Regions from separate parts of the Marinobacter sp. LV10R510-11A genome, predicted to be linked through region 1. Evidence: riboswitches for the same ligand, from Rfam matches in the RefSeq annotation. Region 1 holds a riboswitch; each other region holds the start of a gene.

Region 1 (6,220 bases):
GCGGTGGTCGAACTGGTGGCCCTGGACGACGCCCAGATCAAGTACTCCACCGTCCAGAACTGGTATCCGGGCGATGAAAACGGCAAGGGCGGCATCTTCAACTTCGTCACCAAACGTGGCGCTGCCATCGGCAAAAACTCCAAGATTTCCTGGACTCAGGTCGAAACCGGCTCTGCCGTTACCTGGAAGTATCCCAGCTGCGTCCTTCGGGGCGATAACAGCGTTGGCGAATTCTACTCCGTGGCGCTGACCAACAATTACCAGCAGGCCGACACTGGCACCAAGATGATCCACCTGGGCAAAAACACGTCCAGCACCATCATCGCCAAAGGGATTTCCGTCGGTAAAAGCTCCAACGTCTATCGTGGCCTGGTGAAGTTTAGCCCCGGCGCAGAGGGCGCACGCAACTTCACCCAGTGCGATTCGCTGCTGATTGGCGACCGCTGCGGTGCGCATACCTTTCCGTACATCGAGAGCAAAAATAAATCGGGCATTGTCGAGCACGAAGCCACGACCTCCAAGGTCAGCGACGAACAAATGTTCCTGTGTCGCCAGCGCGGCATCGACCCTGAACAGGCCGTTTCCATGATTGTGAACGGCTTCTGTAAAGAAGTGTTCAAGGAACTGCCGATGGAGTTTGCCGTTGAAGCTGGCAAATTGCTTGAGGTGAGCCTGGAAGGCTCGGTCGGTTAAATACAGAATTTCAGATGACAGATTTCAGAAAAGAGAGAAGCCAATACATGCTGAACATCAAAAACCTACACGCCTCCGTTGGGGGCGAAGAAATCCTCAAGGGCATCAACCTGGAAATCAAGGCCGGGGAAATCCACGCCATTATGGGCCCCAATGGCTCAGGTAAAAGCACCCTGTCACAGGTGCTGGCAGGCAGTGAAACCTTTGAAGTCACCGAGGGTGAAGTCACGTTCAACGGTGAAAACCTGCTGGACCTAAAAACCGAAGAACGGGCCCGTGAAGGCGTTTTCCTGGCGTTTCAGTACCCGGTAGAGATTCCAGGCGTCAGCAACCTGCAGTTCCTGCGTACCGCCGTCAATTCCATGCGCGGCCACCGTGGCGAGCCGGAGATGAACGCGGCTGAGTTTATGAAGCATGCGAGGGAAGTGTCCATGCAAGTCGATCTGGACCCGGCCTTCCTTAAGCGCGGCGTAAACGAGGGCTTCTCCGGTGGCGAGAAGAAGCGCAACGAGATTTTGCAGGCGCTGCTGCTTCAACCCAAGCTGGCCATTCTGGACGAAACCGATTCCGGGCTGGACATCGATGCGCTGCACGTGGTTTCGGACGGTGTTAACGCACTGCGCGCTAAAGATCGAGCCATCTTGATGGTGACTCACTACCAGCGCCTGCTGAACCACATTGTGCCGGACTATGTTCACGTTCTGGCCGGTGGCAAAATCGTCAAATCCGGCGGTCGCGAGCTGGCCCATGAGCTTGAAGAGCGCGGTTATGGCTGGCTCAACGTGAAAGACAAAGAAGCCACAGCCAGCTCCCCAGCCGGTTAACGGAGGCCATCGAATGAAGTCAGCACCAACGCTTTCCCGCGCCTTTCTTGAGCCGGCCGGCCGCTATCTGCCCGGGCCTTTGCTCGAATTGCGCAAACAAAGGGGCACGGCTCTGGTGGATATGCCATTGCCGACCCGTAAAACCGAGAACTGGAAGTATTCCAGCCGCCACCTGAAGCTGTCGGATGAGCTTGCCGTTTCCCTGCCATTCCTTGGCAAGGAAGGCTCCAGCTTGTTGATGCCTGGCTACCGCGTGGTTTTTCGCAACGGCGTCATGGTGCCGGAAGCCAGCGACTTTCCGGATCTTAACGGCATTCGTATTCAGCGCTTCTGCGACCTTGACGACCAAAGCGCTGCTGCGCTGGCAGAGCGCCTGGACAACACACTGGACAGCCAGGCCGTGCAGATGGCCCGGCTGAACTCCGCCCGGTTTGAAGATGGCCTGTTTATCCAGCTGGACAAGGAAGCCGTGCTCGACCAGCCGCTGTTCATCATCCACGAAGTCAACGCTTCGGCGGCAGGTTCTGCCTATCCGCGTATTTATGTCGATGCGGCAAGGCACAGCCAGATGACTCTGGTAGAAGAGTACATGTCTACCGGCAGTGAGCCGGTGATGGTCAACACGGTCACCGAATTTGTGCTGGCGGAAGGTGCCCAGATAACCGGCGTGAGGCTGACCCTGGAAGGCGAAAGCGTTCAGCACATCGGTGCAACGGGTGTTCGCCAGGCGGCCAGCTCGCGTTTTGAAAACCACTGCGTCGGCTTTGGCGGCCCGCTGCGTCGGCACGATTTGCAGGTACGTCTCGAAGGCGAAGGCGCCGAGTGCAAATTGAATGGTGTGGTGGTCACTCAGGGCAATCAGCACTACGACAACCATACGTCAATCGAGCACATAGCAGCCCATTGCGACAGTGAAGAGACCTATCGCAACATCGCTGCCGACCAGTCTCATGCGATTTTCAATGGGCGCATCCATATTCATCAGGGTGCCCAGAAATCCAACGCTAATATGAACAACAAGAACCTGTTGCTCTCAACCGGCGCGGAGATCGACACCAAGCCTGAGCTGGAAATCTACGCCGACGACGTAAAATGCGCCCACGGTGCCACTATTGGCCAGCTTGATAAAACCTCGTTGTTCTATCTGGTTTCCCGTGGCATCGGTCGTCGCGAAGCCAACACGCTGCTGACCATCGCGTTTATCAACGAACTGGTTGAACAGATTCCCGTTGAGGCGGTTCGCGAAGCAGTGCAGCTTCGGCTGAATGACTTTTTCAATCAAACGTTTCAAGAGGCCTGAGCAGTTATTCACTGCCCTGCAGAAAATCCAGCGTCTTTTTGCCTGATGGAGGTAGAACCATGACAGCCGAAGTATTCACACCAACCGTTGCCGTCACCATGACGCCAAGTGCGGTCACACATGTGCGTAAACAAGTAGACAAGCAACCGGAAGCCAAAGGCATCCGCCTGGCCATTCGGAAGAGCGGTTGCTCCGGGTTCAAATATGAAACCCAATGGGTCGAAGATGCCGCAGCGGATGACAAGATCTTCCACATCGACGGTGTGGATGTTTATGTCAGAGAAGAGCACATGGCGCTGGTCAACGGTATCGAGATCGATTTTGTGACGGAAGGCGTGAACTCCGTGTTCCAGTTCCGCAATCCCAATGCCACTGCTGAATGCGGTTGCGGCGAAAGCTTCACCGTTTCCTGATCGACATCAAACGAGGCCGGATAAGGCATGCAAGAGCTTCCCTCATTTTCACAGTGCCTAAGGAGGTAACGATGACTTGCGACAAGCCCGAGCATATTAAAGACGAGAGCTGGGATCAGCACTTGAGTTGGCTGGATCTTGTAAGCAAAGAGTGTAAAACCAACCAGCTCAAGCGCAGTCGTGAAAAACGCAGAACATGGGGGGTATAGCTCGTGAACATTAATGCTGAAATAACACCAGAAGCCAATGATTTCCTGATGTCCTTGCTTGCAAAGCAGGAAGTGCCTGGAATGACGGTGCGTGTTTATATGGAGAAGGGTGGCACTCAGAATGCCCAGACCTGCCTGGCCTTCTGCCCGCCCGGCGAAGAGTCAGCCAAGGATGTCAGAAAAGAGTTTGGTGACCTGATCCTCTATTTCGAAGCGGCAAGCGTGCCCTATCTCCAGGACATGCAGATCGGCCTTGATGAAGAGGATGGTCTTCAGACCCCAACGATCAAGGCACCGAACTCGAAAAAACCGGCAAAACCGCCCAAAACATTCGTTTTGTCAGAAGACTGCAGTGCCCTAAAGGTGCCCTCCGGTGAGTCTGTCACGCTTACGCAGGGAGCGTCTGTCTCGATAACCCAGGCGCTCGGCGGCAGCTACACCGTTAACTACCAGGGCAATCTGTATCGACTGTCCCCAGAAGTCACCCAGAAGCTGGGCTTTCAGTCAGACGCCATCGTGTTCGAACCCCCTGAGGATGGGCAAATCAGTGATCAGCAATGCTGGGATGCGATGCGACTGGTCTATGACCCGGAAATTCCGGTGAATGTCGTCGGTCTGGGTCTCATCTATAAACTGGATATTGACCAGGACAAGCATTTTGTATTTGTTGAAATGACCCTGACGTCGGCGGGTTGTGGAATGGGCACCATTATTGCCGGCGACGTGAAAGACAAGCTATTGCAGGTTCCGAATGTCAAAGACGGCAAGGTGGATGTGGTGTTTGATCCGCCCTGGAGCTACGACAACCTGGAGGAGGAAGCGCGGCTGGAGTTAGGGCTGATCTGAGCCAGGCTCTTATAATGGCTCGCCGGAGGTAGATAAAGGCAACTGCGCCTTGCTTTTTCTATATGGAAATGTTGGTCTTATAATATTACAGGGTGCTGCGTAACGTCGTAGCTGAGATGGGGACGCATGTTCCCGGAACCTCCAAGCTGATCTGGGTAATGCCAGTGTAGCAAGCCGGAATCATACTCGACAGCACGGTCAGTCTGGTGCGTCAGGAGAACCGCATGAGTAGACTGCGCATTGGGCTCTTCTGGGCCATCTTTTTTGTCGGACTGGAGGCCATTCAGGCGGTCTTTTTCGGCGGTATATTTCAGGCCCATGACTCATTCGTTATCGGAGCGTTAGTCTTTGGCACAACCTCTGCTGCCACGCTCGCTTGGGCCCAATTGCGGACACCGGATCAACTCAACATCGCCTGGTCGAAGCGGAGAAGCCTCCTCGGCCTGAGCTTCTCAACGACCATAGTGTGGATTGCCTATTTCTTCGCCCTCCAGATGATCGAACCAGCGGTAGTTTTCATGGTGTTTTCCGGGCTGATTCCACTTTCTATCGTGGCCGCCTCTCGTCTTGGCGTCCCAGAGGCCACAACTCCACACAACGGCATTGAAAAAATAGGTCTGGCCGTTATCGGATTAGGTGTGATTTATCTCTGGGCGATCACCATACTAGGTCGCTCCGGGTTTGTGCGAGGCGGGCTCCCCACCGCCGCTATCAGTCTTGCGGTGATGATGATCTACGGTCACCGCCTTGACCGGCTCGGGATCGCCCCGATTGCGCAGTATGGACTTCGATTTCCACTCTATATAATTTTCTCACTCTGCGCTATCGGCTTGGGGATCGACGCCAAAGGAGCTGTGGATACACAAAACTTGGCCGTGGTGGTCCTTGTGGGTCTCATAGTTATCGCGTTCCCGGTATTTGCCATGCAAAAGGCGATTTCCATGCTCTCTACCGGAACCCTTGCCACGATCACTGCCTTGGGGCCGCTGGCCGTCTTTGTCCTTCAGTTCGTCGAAGGTCGTGTAGGCTACGCGACCGCCACTATGAAGGTCTTGGCTATTTATATTTTAGGTGCGCTTATTGCTGCCTTCGGCGGAGCCCAAGCCACGACCAGAAGGAAGGTTTCATCGTGACCGCGTCCCCTCGTCTTGCAGCCCTTGCCGTGGTGGTTAGCGACGGTCGCATTTTGCTCGTCCGGCGACGTAACGAACCTGATGCCGGGCTTTGGGGGTTCCCTGGCGGGCATGTAGACTTTGGCGAAACAGCACTGGAAGCGGCCGCGCGTGAGTTGCGCGAAGAGACGGGCGTGATCGCCCGGCCGCTCCACTATCTCACAAACGTGGATATCATTGTGCGTGACGGCGCTGGTGCGATCACATTCCACTTCCTGCTTGCAGCCGTGCTCTGTGAATATGTCTCCGGCGAGCCTGCCGCTGCCGACGATGTAAGCGATGCGGGGTGGTGGGACGTTGCAGACATTCTCGTTGGACGGGTGCAGTGCAGCGAGCACGTCGATGTCGTCGTTGAGTTAGCGGTTGATGCGTATAAGTAAGATCAATCATGCCAGTCGCAGCCTGCACTCACGTCAAGGTCTTCCCGCCTGACAGCCGCTATGACCAAAACCAATGAATATCGAGCACATTTCACTAAGAATTTGCAAATTAGTCATCGGACTTTAGCGCGGCTTGATCCGCAACTTGTTGCCGAAAGTGTCACTCTTGCACGAACTGGATGAATTGACCGTATTTCTGGCTTACTTCCTGCGCCTCCGGGAAGGCGCGTGATCGCTCACCCTCCATGCATTGAAAGTAGTTCTGCATGTCCGAAATATAGTTCTCGAAATCCTTCCGGATCAAATCGGCATACTCTCGAGCGGCGTGACGATCGCTTGGAACGAAGGGTCGTTCCGGGGCGAGGCACGTTTCCCCCCGCGCC
Region 2 (6,220 bases), 320 kb from region 1:
GTTATCCATCCACAACCAGCCGGCATCGCAGTTACCGACAGTGGAGGGCGCCTAGTTGGACGCCATGCCATAACCATCATCCGGGTGAACCTTGATCGACATGGCGAAATACGCATCTATTTTTTCAATCCCAACAACGACAGCGGCCAGGATTGGGGCCAGGGTATTAATTGCTCGACCCAGAGTAATGGAGAACGCTACGGCGAAGCGTCGCTACCGTTCGCTGAATTTGCTTCACGCTTGTGCGTATTTCATTACGACGCGAGAGAACTGGGAGACATGTCGATGGTTCCCGAAGCAGACGTTGCATGCGCCACAGAACTCGGCCGCGACAGTTGGGCCGCGAGCTATGAGAAAGGCGCAGAAAACATAATCAAACCCACGCATTAGGAGTCCCACCCGCTATGGTCGCGACCCTCGATGATCTCGCAAAGTTGGCAAACTATTCGCTCATGGATTCTCTCAACTGCGACCCTGACGCGAAAGCAAACGGGCGCGACCATGAACCGCGACAAGTGTTCACGGGTCACTATGTTCCCGTTAATCCCACGCCAATCGAAAACCCGGAGTACGTCGCCCATAGCAAAGACTTATTTCGCGAACTGGGCTTTGCCGACAGCATGGCGCAGTCGGCTGACTTCGTACGTGTGTTCTCCGGCGACCTTACGGGCGTTCCAGAGCCGATGCGTAAGGTCGGTTGGGCGTGTGGCTACGCACTGTCTATCTACGGAACCGAATACAACCAGCAATGTCCGTTCCAAACCGGCAACGGATACGGCGACGGGCGCGCAATTTCAGTGCTAGAGGCCGTCATCAGTGGTCGACGCTGGGAAATGCAATTAAAAGGCGGTGGCCGGACGCCATACTGCCGTGGGGCCGACGGTCGGGCCGTTCTACGCTCGAGTGTCCGGGAGTTTCTGGCACAGGAGCACATGCACGCACTCGGGGTGCCAACGTCACGTTCCCTAAGCTTGTACGTCTCGAAAACGGAGAAGGTCAGGCGGCCGTGGTACTCACAGGGCTCACATTCGAAGGATCCAGACATACTTATATCTGAGCCAGTCGCCATCTCAACGCGCGTCGCACCGTCGTTCCTTCGGGTTGGCCAACTTGAGCTCTTCAGTCGTCGCGCCCGCAAGAAGGAACACCCGCACGCGATGGAGGAGCTCGAGAAGATTGTGTTACACTTGATCGATCGTGAGTACGCAGACGCAATCGACCAGACACTAGCCACCGCCGAAAAAGTGGTGTTGCTTGCCCGCGAGTTCCTCGGCCGACTCACGTCGCTTGTGGCGAACTGGATCCGCGTTGGCTACTGCCAAGGCAACTTCAACAGCGACAACTGTGCCGCCGGCGGCTTCACACTCGACTACGGGCCATTCGGATTTTGCGATGTGTTTGATCCGCATTACCAGCCATGGACCGGTGGCGGACATCATTTCGCGTTCCTGAATCAACCAGAGGCAGCAAAGCGCAACTTCCACATGTTTTGTTCAGCGCTGCGGCCGTTGCTGACGTCGCATCAGGATTGCTTGCAACAGCTCGACGAGATTCAAAGTGATTTTCCAAAGGTGATGCAAACGCAAATGGAGAAGATGTGGGCTGCCAAACTTGGGCTTGATGCTTTTCACCCGGCGCTGTTCAGCGAGCTCGCAACGCTGATGGAGCAAACGTCTGTTGATTACACCATTTTCTTCCGCGAGCTCTCGAGGGTGCCTGACGATATTGGCTTACTCAAAACGAGCTTCTACGAGGGCTCGACGTACGATACAGACCCAGAAGGCATGGACAAGCGCTGGTCTGAGTGGCTCACAAAATGGAAATCGCTCACTCGACCGCGCTCTCGTGAGGAGCTTTCTCGACAGATGAAGCTCGTCAATCCAAAATACAGTTTGCGGGAGTGGTTTGTTGTGCCTGCGTATCAACAGGCGGCTGGGGGGAACTATTCTTTAATTCGAGAGCTGCAGGAAGTCATGACGCAGCCATACGCCGAGCAATCGAAGACCGTGGAGGAGCAGTACTATAGGCTGAAGCCGTCGGAGTTCTTTGAGGTCGGTGGATCGTCGCATTATAGCTGCTCGTCGTGATACGCGCGCTAATAGCGCCCGCACCAGAACAATCCCATTTACGTCGCCAGGGGAGTCCTGCCCACAGCAGGACTGAGAATGCTAAACCCTGGAACCTGATCCGGTTAATACCGGCGGAGGAAGTGCGACATGTTAGTACCTGCTTCTCTGGCGCTTTCAGGCGCCCTCATTCTGTTTGCCTGGCTGGGTCTGCGAGCCCGTTTAGCTGACGGCGGTCTTGATGACTATATCACCGCCCGTAACAGCCAGGGTGCCCAGGCCATTGGCCTGTCTTTTTGTGCCTCGGGCATGGGCGCCTGGATTCTGTTTGCGCCACCGGAAGTTGGCGCTCTGGTCGGGCCAGTCGCACTTGCAGGTTATGCTGTCGGTGCTGCGCTGCCGTTTATTGTATTCGCCTTCTGTGGCCCCGCGATTCGTCGATACTTGCCAGAAGGGCGCAGCATTGGCGAGTTTGCCCAGGCCTGTTACGGCAACGGCGTACGCCGCTGGGTAACGACTATCTCCGTACTCTACATGCTGTGTTTCCTGACTGCGGAACTGACCGCAATCGGTGCCATCACCAATCTGTTGTCCGAGCTTGACGGTAGTATCGCTATTGTCGCTGTCGCCGTGACCACGCTGATCTACACCGCATGGGGCGGTCTGCGGGCCAGTCTTGAAACCGACCGCTGGCAGGCATTGCTGTTGCTGGCGCTGCTAATCGTCGTAGCCGTCGTGGCCTTGCCGCAACTGCCGAATGCACTCGATACGGCCAAACTGCCCGATATTCCGTTGTCCGCCTCACTGAGCGTTGCGCTGACGCTGGTGATTGCCGTAACCGCCGCTAATTTATTCCATCAGGGCTACTGGCAAAGACTCTGGGCAGCCGAGGATGATGGCGCGCTGGGCCGGGGGGCCATTCTGGGTGGCGGTATTACCGTACTGGTAGTTGGGCTGGTTGGCGCACTGGGTATTGCGGCATCACTGAGCCTGGACGATATCGGCACTCCGCCGATCCCGTTCTTTGCCTTGCTGACACAGGCACCGGCCTGGCTCGGGATTGTCGCGCTGGTACTGGCGCTCTGTCTGGTAGCGTCGTCGGTGGATACCCTCCAGAACGCTCTGGCTTCAATGGCCGTTACAGAAAAGAAGGGCCTTTCACTGACATCCGCCCGCTGGATTACCTGCTTGTTGATGGTTCCGGTCGTGCTGGTTGCCTTGCAGGGTTACTCGGTGCTCCGGCTATTCCTGATCGCGGACCTGTTGTGCGCAACCTCGGTTATTCCGGTATTTCTGGGGCTCTGGTCGCGGATGACAACATCGGCCGCCGTTGCCGGTGCGATGGCAGGAATTGTGGGCGCGGTGCTGCCCGGTGCCGTGAGCACTGGCAGCGTAATGGCCGGTTTTGAAGCCGCCAGCTTCCCCGGCGGCATTCCCACACTGGTGCCTTTCCTGGGGGCGTTATGCGCCTCCGCTGTTGTCAGCGTCGCAGTGGCTTTGATGACACCAAGGAGCTGCTGACCTGATTGACCGTTCCTTCCCGCCCTATGTGGGCGTAGTCTATGAGTGCAAATATGGTGACACTGCCATTTTGACGAATGTCTAAAAACTTGACGCGAGCGAGTAGACTTTATGAACGTAGTCATTATAGGCGCGGGGATTATGGGAACCACTTTTGCCACCTTGGCAAAAGAGATAGCACCGGATCTGGATATCACCATTTTAGAGAGACTGGACAGTGCCGGCGGAGGAAACTCCTCTCCATTCTGGAACGCCGGTACGGGACATGAAGCTAACTGTGAGCTTAATTATACTCCAGTGGATGGAGAGGCCATTTCGATTGAAAAAGCTTATAAGATTCATGCCCAGTTCAATGTTGCCAAGCAGTTTTGGGCATATTTGATCGAAAAAGGGGCCATCAAAGACCCTAAAACGTTTATTAATCAAACCAAGCATTGCACCATTGTTTCCGAATCCGCTATTGAAGAACTGCGATTACGGTTCAAGGAAATGTCGGCTCATCATTTTTTTGAGCACATGCGGTACTCCGAAGACTTTGATGAAATCAAGAGCTGGATTCCTTACACCATGGACGAGCGCCCACGCCATGAAAAAATGGCGGCTACCGTCATTGAGACAGGTACGGATGTTAATTTTGGTGCGTTAACGGAGCAAATGGCGGCCCACGCAATGCAGGACTTGGGTGTAAAGTTTGAGTATGGCACCCACGTTAAGCGCGTGCACAGGAGCCCGACCGAGCGGTGGGTTATCGAGGCTGAATGCAAAGGGAAACCGGTTCAGTACAAAGCGGATGTGCTTTTTGTCGGTGCCGGTGGGGGCGCATTTCCCCTTCTGAAAAAAAGCCACTTGCCGTTTCGAAACCGCTTCACCGGCTTTCCTGTGGGTGGGCGCTTTCTTCGGGCGCCGATCAGTGAAGAGCAGGCCGGGTATTACCAGGCTAAAACCTATGGCAAAGCGAAAGTGGGCGCGCCTCCCATGTCCGTGCCGCATCTGGATTTGCGGGTGGTTGACGGTAAGCATTACTTATTGTTTGGTCCTTTCGCCTCATTCAAACCTCTGCTTGAGAGAGGCCGTGGGTTTTTTGATTACCTCAGATCCATTCGGCCGCACGACATCCCGGGTTTGCTGAATGTAGCCTTAGAGAATTTCCCCTTGGTTAAATATCTGGTTTCAGAGACGTTCAAAGGCGAAAAGAGCATGTTCGAGGAGCTTGATAGCTTTGCTCCGGGCTTGAGTAAACGATTTGACTGGAAACCGATTCAAGCCGGCCAGCGAGTGCAAATCATCAAAGACCGTGGTTTGCAGATGGGCACAGAAATCATTGTGTCCAAGGACAAAACTTACGGGACCTTACTGGGGGCATCGCCCGGGGCGTCGGTTTCGCCTGAGGTTATGTTGCGCTGTCTGGAACAATTGATACCGTCTATCTTTTATAAAGAGGAAGCTAAGAAAAAGAAGAATGAGATTTTTCCTGAGGATGATCTGGATACATTGATCAGTAATCCTGATCGTTACCGGGAGATTCGCGATGCAGCTAACAAGCAGTTGGGGATAACTCAGACCAAGGCGCAATGAGTTCGACCTTCACTGCCAATAGTCCTGACCCGCAGGCGCAATTTATGATTCATATCAAATAGCCATTTAAAAACCGGCGTTGCTCACCGATTTTCAGTATCAGTTCAGGTTGAGATGTTGTGATAGGGGCATTGCAAATTGGCTAAGAGGTGCAAAGCCATGATCCATGCTCATAAAGCAACAAACCAGGCGCAATTTCTGCTTCGACGTAAACTGACTGTTGACGGAATGATCGACAGCCAGTGGGAGGACTTGATTCAGGAGCTGAACCATCATCCGTGCGTTGATTTTGCCGAGCGCAAATCGAAAAATCGGTTGATTGCCACTTTTGACGCCACCCATTGGTCTACCGACGCTCTGATTGAGCTTGTTGGGGCGAATGGCGGTCATTTGGAAGGCGGCTGGTGGGAGCGTCAAAAACTGGCGCGGTACCGATTCGGTGATGAAAACATTCGGGCCAACGCCAACCTTGATCCCTTCTGCTGTTCAAAAATTCCACCGATGAAAAAGTAACGGGAGGCTACATGGGAGTTAGCAAGGAGCAGGATAGGAAGTCCCGCTACAAAGAGGGCAGTTTGACGTTATCCGGCACAGTTATGCTGGGCACCGGCGTCATGATCGGCGCCGGCATCTTTGCGCTTACCGGGCAGATGGCCGAAATGACAGGAGCGCTGTTCCCGCTGGCGTTTCTGGCTGCGGCGGTGATCGTTTCCTTTAGTTCGTATTCCTACATCAAAATCTCCAATGCTTATCCGTCAGCCGGCGGTATTGGCATGTACCTGCATAAAGCTTACGGCGATCGCTTACCCACAGCCTTCCACGCCCTGCTCATGTATTTCTCGATGGTGATCGCCCAGAGCTTTCTGGCTCGTACCTTCGGCTCCTACACCATGCAGCTGTTCGGCGGCGATGATAGTGGGCTTATGGTGCCCATTCTCGGGGTGTCACTCATTTTGGTAGCGTTTGTGATCAACCTGTTGGGCAACCGGATGGTTCAGGGGGTGGCGTCCTTCATTGGTGTGTTAAAGATCGGCGGCATTCTGATTATTGGACTGGTC
Region 3 (6,220 bases), 1.1 Mb from region 1:
GGCAGGGTTTCGTCGTGGTAGGCGCGGGCTGTGTCTGGATCCAGGCCGAGGTTGAACTGGTCTTCCCAGCGGAATTCGAATCGAGCCTTGGAGAGTGCGTTATCGCGTATCTGGGCGCCTGGGTGTCCTTTGGCGAGGTCGGCTGCATGGGCGGCAATTTTGTAGGTGATGATGCCGGTTTTTACGTCGTCTTTGTTAGGTAGGCCCAGGTGTTCTTTGGGGGTTACGTAGCAGAGCATAGCGCAGCCGTACCAGCCGATCATGGCGGCGCCAATGCCGGAGGTTATGTGGTCGTAGCCCGGGGCTATGTCGGTGACCAGCGGCCCAAGAGTGTAAAACGGCGCTTCGTCGCAGCATTCCAGCTGTTTGTCCATGTTCTCTTTAATCAGGTGCATGGGCACGTGACCGGGGCCTTCTATCATCACCTGCACGTCGTGTTTCCAGGCAATTTTGGTGAGCTCGCCTAGGGTTTCCAGTTCGCCGAATTGGGCGGCGTCGTTGGCGTCGGCTATGGAGCCGGGGCGCAGCCCGTCGCCTAGGCTGAAGGAGACATCGTAGGCTTTCATGATTTCGCAGATGTCTTCGAAGTGCTCGTAAAGGAAGCTTTCTTGATGATGAGCCAAACACCACTTTGCCATGATGGAGCCGCCACGGGAGACGATGCCTGTGGTGCGCTTGGCGGTCATGGGTACGTGGTGCAAGCGTACGCCTGCGTGAATGGTGAAGTAGTCCACGCCTTGCTCTGCTTGTTCTATCAGGGTGTCCCGGAAGATGTCCCAATTCAGGTCTTCGGCAACGCCGCCTACTTTTTCCAGCGCCTGGTAAATGGGTACGGTGCCGATGGGCACCGGTGAGTTGCGGATGAGCCATTCCCGGGTTTCGTGAATGTTCTTGCCAGTGGACAGGTCCATGATGGTGTCGGAGCCCCAGCGAATGCCCCAGGTGAGTTTTTCTACTTCCTCTTCAATGGAGGAGGTAACAGCGGAGTTGCCGATGTTGCCGTTTATTTTCACCAGAAAATTGCGGCCGATAATCATCGGTTCGGATTCCGGGTGGTTAATGTTGGCGGGGATAATTGCCCTGCCCCGAGCTACCTCATCACGCACAAACTCCGGGGTGATTTCTGGCGGTAGGCTGGCACCGAACGACTGGCCCGGGTGCTGGTCTTTCATTAGCCCTGTCTCACGGGCTTCCTGCAATTTCATATTTTCGCGTATCGCGATGTATTCCATTTCTGGGGTAATAATGCCCTGGCGTGCGTAGTGCATCTGACTTACGTTTTTATCCGCTTTAGCACGCAGTGGCTTGCGTTCATCCATAAATCTCAGTGGATCAAGCAGCGGATCCTTCATGCGGCGACGGGTGAACTCCGATGTGTAACCGGGCAAGGTGGCGGTGTCTTCACGCTCGGCTATCCAAGCGGCACGAATGGCGGGTAGCCCTTTACGCAAGTCGATGGTGGCATCTGGGTCCATGTAAATGCCTGAGGTGTCGTACACCATTACGGGCGGGTTTTTCTCGCCGCCCAGTTCGGTAGGTGTATCCTGCACTGTGATTTCCCGCATAGGCACACGCAGGTCGGAACGGCTACCCTGTACGTATATTTTGCGCGACCCTGGCAACGGTTGTATCGCGGCGGAATCTACGCGGGCGGAATCACTGAGGTAAGTTGGCAGATCTGTCATCATTTGCTCCCGGAATTTTTTGTGACGATATTCGGGTCGCGCATGACGGAGAGAGCAGCTTTACCTTTATTTTAAAGGCAACGCTGGCTCTTCGATGGTCTGGTCTCAATCCCTACGCCGGTATTATCCGGATCAGGTCGCGGGTTCTGCGTTGCAATCTCAGCCGGTTGCCAAAAAGTCTGGCAGCCAGCACCCCGTCAAGACGCGAGTCTATAATGCATAGCCCTCAAACTGAGTGCTATTTGCAAGTGTAGAGCTGGGGACGATTATTGTCCATAATAGCCGCCAGTTTAGGCCGGCTTGATGTATCCATGCCACCACGGATGTCGCTTTCATGTAATCTGGGGCGATCCGGCATTTCTTTCAAGCGCCCCGGGTGGGTGCACATGTATTCAGGAGTAACAATGAAGAAACGATTGCTTTCCGGACTTGTTGGCCTCTTGGCGGCACAACCCGCCCTTTCCCTGGATCTGGTAGAGACCTATGAGAAAGCACTCTCCTACGACTCTGGCATTGCCGCAGCACAGGCAAGGTTTGAATCTCAGCAGGCAGCCAGCGATGTAAGCCAGAGTGCTCTGTTGCCGCAGATTGGCGCCTATGGCGAAGCCCGTCATATTGATTCAGACAGCCCCATACAGGACAACAGCTATCGGGAACTGAATTACGGTGTGCAGCTGACCCAGCCGCTGTTCCGTGCCGACGCATGGTTTCGCTATGACGCCAGCCAGTTTCAGACAGATTCTGCGCGTGCGCAATACAATCTGGCACAGCAGCAACTGATTGTAGATGTCGCAACCGCTTATTTTAACGTTTTGCGGGCTCAGGATACGGTAACGACCGCCCAGGCAACCGAAGCAGCGATCCAGCGCCAATACGAGCAGGCCCAGGAGCGTTTTGATGTGGGCCTGATCGCTATCACTGCGGTGTACGAAGCACGCGCCAGCTACGACGACAGCAGAAGCCTGCGGATTGCCGCAGAAAACCAGACGAACATTGCCCGGGAGCGGCTGGCCCGGCTAACAGGCGAATACTCGGAGGACCTGGAGAACCTGCGCCAGAACTTCCCTCTGGGACGGCCCGACCCAATGGATCCGACCGCCTGGGAGATGACCGCTCTTGAGCAGAACTGGTCAATTCAGTCAGCTCTGTATGACCTGAATGCCAGCGAAGCCGGCCTGAAACAAGCTAAGGCCGGCCACTATCCGACTCTGGACCTGAATGCCTCTTACGGCAAATCCGATGTCGACGGGATTGAGCAGTCCGCTCCACCCAGCGCCAGCGCCCAGCGTGACGGCGTCAGCACCCAGGCTATTATCGGCCTCAGCCTCAATATTCCACTGTATTCCGGCGGCGGAACCCAGGCCGGTGTGCGCCAGCAGCGCTCTCTGGTTACCGTGGCCGAACAGTCTCTGAATACCGTACGCCGCGACGTGCGGGTGAATACCCGAAGCCTGTTCCTGACCGTTAACAACAACATTGAAACGGCGTCAGCCCTGGAGCGGACGATTATTTCCCGCCGCAGTGCACTGGATGCTACGCGCGCCGGCTATGATGTGGGCACACGAAATATTGTTGAAGTTCTGGATGCAGAGCGGGCTTACTATGTTGCGCTGAGGGATTACGCTAACGCCCGCTATGATTATGTGAACAATACGTTCCAGTTAAAGCAGGCCGCCGGCACACTCAGCCCGAGAGATATAATTGAGCTGAACAACTGGCTCAGCGCAAGCGCCCCGGGCATTGAAGCCCTGGCCAACGACCAGGAAACTCTGGACGATCCAACCCGCTAACCTGCATTGATAAGGCGCAATTAAACGTAATGAATACCGGGTAAGGGGCGCGTGCCCCTATACCCGCTCAATAATCCCGTCGACCACCATGTCCAGCGCACCCCTGTTTTTGTTGACCACTAACAACGCCCTTTGGCCGCTGGCCCGGCGCTCATCGTCATCACCAAATAATGCCGAAAGATGTTGAAACAACTCATCGGAACCACCAACGATAACAACACCTCGGTCATCCAGAAGACGCTGATAAATGGTTTCAAAATTGAACACGTTGGGCCCGGAAATGACTGGAATACCCCATACTGCAGGTTCCAGCGGATTGTGGCCCCCTCGCTCAATTAGTGAGCCCCCTACAAACGCTGCATCACTGGCACCATAAAGCATCATCAGCTCGCCCATAGTATCCCCGAGATACACTTCAGCCCCCGCAAGTTCATCACCCTGGGACCGCTGGGCCAGAGAAAACCCCTGCCGGATGATTTGCTCTGCCACAGATTCAAAACGCTCAGGATGACGAGGGACGATTATCAGCAGAGCATTTGGGTAAGCCCCCAAAAGTTGGCGGTGCGCCGCCAGCAACTGAGCATCCTCTCCTTCATGAGTACTGCCGGCAATCCAGACCGGGCGGCCTGCCAACGATGCTCTGAACTGTAGCGATGCCTCACGCACATCCTCGGGGATATCCACATCAAATTTCACGCTGCCCGTAACATCAACCTTGGATGCCGCAACCCCAATCCGGCGAAAGCGCTCAGCGTCTTTTTCCGCCTGGGCAGCCACCCAACTGATACTGCGCATGATTGGCGCGACTAGACTTTTGACACGCTCATAACCCCGTGCAGAGCGTTCGGAAAGCCGCGCATTGATAAGGAAAACAGGAACTCGGCGGGATCGGCTTTGGCGTATCATGTTCGGCCATATTTCCGTTTCCATGATAACCAGAATCCTAGGATTGGCCCGGTTCAGAAACCGGCGTATCGACCCGGGTGTATCGTAGGGCGCGTAAGCATATTGAACCTGGTCACCGAACATTTTCATGGCTTGGGCTAAGCCCGTGTCCGTCATAGCCGTCATCAGAATGGTTATATCAGGGTTACGGGCGAGCAGGCGCCGAATCATGGGCGCAGCCGCAATGGTTTCGCCCACCGACACCGCATGCACCCAAACCACGGTACCGCTGGCCTGCGGCACGAAGCCCAAGCGTTGCCGCCAATTAATGCGCAGCTCAGGCGAGTGTCGGCCCTGCCACCATAATCGCAAAAGAATAAATGGCAATGCCAACCGTATAAGCTGTGAATAGATAAATTGAAGCACGCAAGACTCCCGGCAAATCGGTGCGGTATCATATCGCAAACCCTAATCATTTGCTTCCGACTGACCCTGCCGGGCAACATAGCCTGGCTAGCAACCTACTGAGTTCCCAGGATACGTTTTAAGTGAAGAAGAAATACCACAGCCAGACAAAAAACGACCCGGACTTTTATGGCGACAAATAACCTGCCAGCGGCGCCTGTAATATGGTTGCTCACAGACAACAAACCTGGGCATCGGAATCAACTGGAAGGCCTGGGCAACCGATTGCGAGTAAAAGCTGGCGCCAGCCTATACTGGGTCAACGCTCAGGATGTTAGCGTTCCATTATGGCGCGCACTGCTGGCGATACCCCCTGCACTGGACAAAGCGCTCCCCCACCCGGATTTGGTCATTGCCGCCGGCACGGGCACTCACAAGCTCCTGCTTTCTCTGCGACGGCTTAAAAATACCAAAACGCTGGTTCTCATGAAGCCCGGGTTCCCGCGCACATGGGTCGACGGAGCGATTATCCCCGCCCATGACGAGGTAGCCCAGAACCAGAAAACCCTGATAACACAGGGCGTTATAAATACCGTTACACCCCTGGCCAAAATTACTGACAAGCCCGAAGCCCTAATGCTACTCGGCGGGCCTTCCCCGCATTTTGACTGGGAAGATGACGTTGTTTTCGGGCAGATTACCCACCTGATTGGTGAGTATCCCCAATGGCGCTGGACAATCAGTGGCTCAAGGCGAACCCCAACTGCACTCAAGGCAAGGCTTGGTGAGCTGGCAGGCCCAAGAATCACCGTGGCAGACCCTGACGACACCCATGAAGACTGGCTAAACCACCGTGTTGCTGCATCTCGCGCAATTTGGGTAACCCCAGACAGCATGTCTATGGTATGCGAAGCTGCTACATCTGGTGTACCAACCGGGTTGCTTCAATTGCAGGAGCGCGCCGGTAGCCGTGTTGCAAGCGGCGTGCAGCGGCTGGTTGAAACAGGCTATGTGGCTCGCTGGAGTGATTATGCTACCGTAATGGGTGGCAAAACCGGCCAGGAGACGCCTCTATGGGAGGCTAACCGGGCCGCTCAATGGGTAATCCAGCGCTGGCTTACGCCAAGCACCGGCACCATGCAGAAGGGACAAAAGAGGAGCAACACTTGAGAATTCTTCAGGCATTGCCGGCCCTCTATAGTGGCGGTGTAGAAAGAGGAACCGTAGAGTTTGCCGCCGACCTTGTAAGGCACGGCCATGAATCGTTTGTCGTCTCTAACGGCGGCCCCTTGGCTGCGCGCCTTGAAGAACAAGGCTCAACGCATATTCAGATGCCCATTCATCGCAAATCACCTGCATCTTTTGGGCAGATTCGGCCCATGCGACGCCTGATTCGTGAACTGCAGCCAGACATTATTCACGTGCGCTCGCGCATGCCGGCCTGGATTGTTCGCT

What was found. Region 1 has a riboswitch for thiamine pyrophosphate ahead of CPH80_RS06375 (hypothetical protein). Riboswitches for the same ligand answer to the same signal wherever they lie in the genome.
Region 2: another riboswitch for thiamine pyrophosphate. It lies ahead of CPH80_RS04810 (sodium:solute symporter family transporter); the one in region 1 lies ahead of CPH80_RS06375 (hypothetical protein).
Region 3: another riboswitch for thiamine pyrophosphate. It lies ahead of thiC (phosphomethylpyrimidine synthase ThiC); the one in region 1 lies ahead of CPH80_RS06375 (hypothetical protein).

What each region holds. Positions count from the first base shown of each region.
Region 1 is NZ_LT907980.1:1,331,212-1,337,431, forward strand. It holds gene sufB (Fe-S cluster assembly protein SufB) at 1-693, shown strand, start outside; gene sufC (Fe-S cluster assembly ATPase SufC) at 741-1,517, shown strand; gene sufD (Fe-S cluster assembly protein SufD) at 1,531-2,817, shown strand; gene CPH80_RS06365 (HesB/IscA family protein) at 2,877-3,230, shown strand; gene CPH80_RS21595 (hypothetical protein) at 3,302-3,439, shown strand; gene CPH80_RS06370 (iron-sulfur cluster assembly protein) at 3,443-4,285, shown strand; TPP riboswitch at 4,366-4,477, shown strand; gene CPH80_RS06375 (hypothetical protein) at 4,510-5,418, shown strand; gene CPH80_RS06380 (NUDIX hydrolase) at 5,415-5,837, shown strand; gene CPH80_RS06385 (hypothetical protein) at 5,998-6,220, opposite strand, start outside.
Region 2 is NZ_LT907980.1:1,011,101-1,017,320, forward strand. It holds gene CPH80_RS04800 (hypothetical protein) at 1-390, shown strand, start outside; gene CPH80_RS04805 (protein adenylyltransferase SelO) at 405-2,087, shown strand; TPP riboswitch at 2,126-2,227, shown strand; gene CPH80_RS04810 (sodium:solute symporter family transporter) at 2,217-3,587, shown strand; gene CPH80_RS04815 (malate:quinone oxidoreductase) at 3,699-5,162, shown strand; gene CPH80_RS04820 (hypothetical protein) at 5,322-5,675, shown strand; gene CPH80_RS04825 (APC family permease) at 5,687-6,220, shown strand, end outside.
Region 3 is NZ_LT907980.1:2,432,579-2,438,798, forward strand. It holds partial or broken gene thiC (phosphomethylpyrimidine synthase ThiC) at 1-1,685, opposite strand, end outside; TPP riboswitch at 1,778-1,892, opposite strand; gene CPH80_RS11615 (TolC family outer membrane protein) at 2,090-3,475, shown strand; gene waaA (lipid IV(A) 3-deoxy-D-manno-octulosonic acid transferase) at 3,533-4,786, opposite strand; gene CPH80_RS11625 (mitochondrial fission ELM1 family protein) at 4,955-5,935, shown strand; gene CPH80_RS11630 (glycosyltransferase family 4 protein) at 5,932-6,220, shown strand, end outside.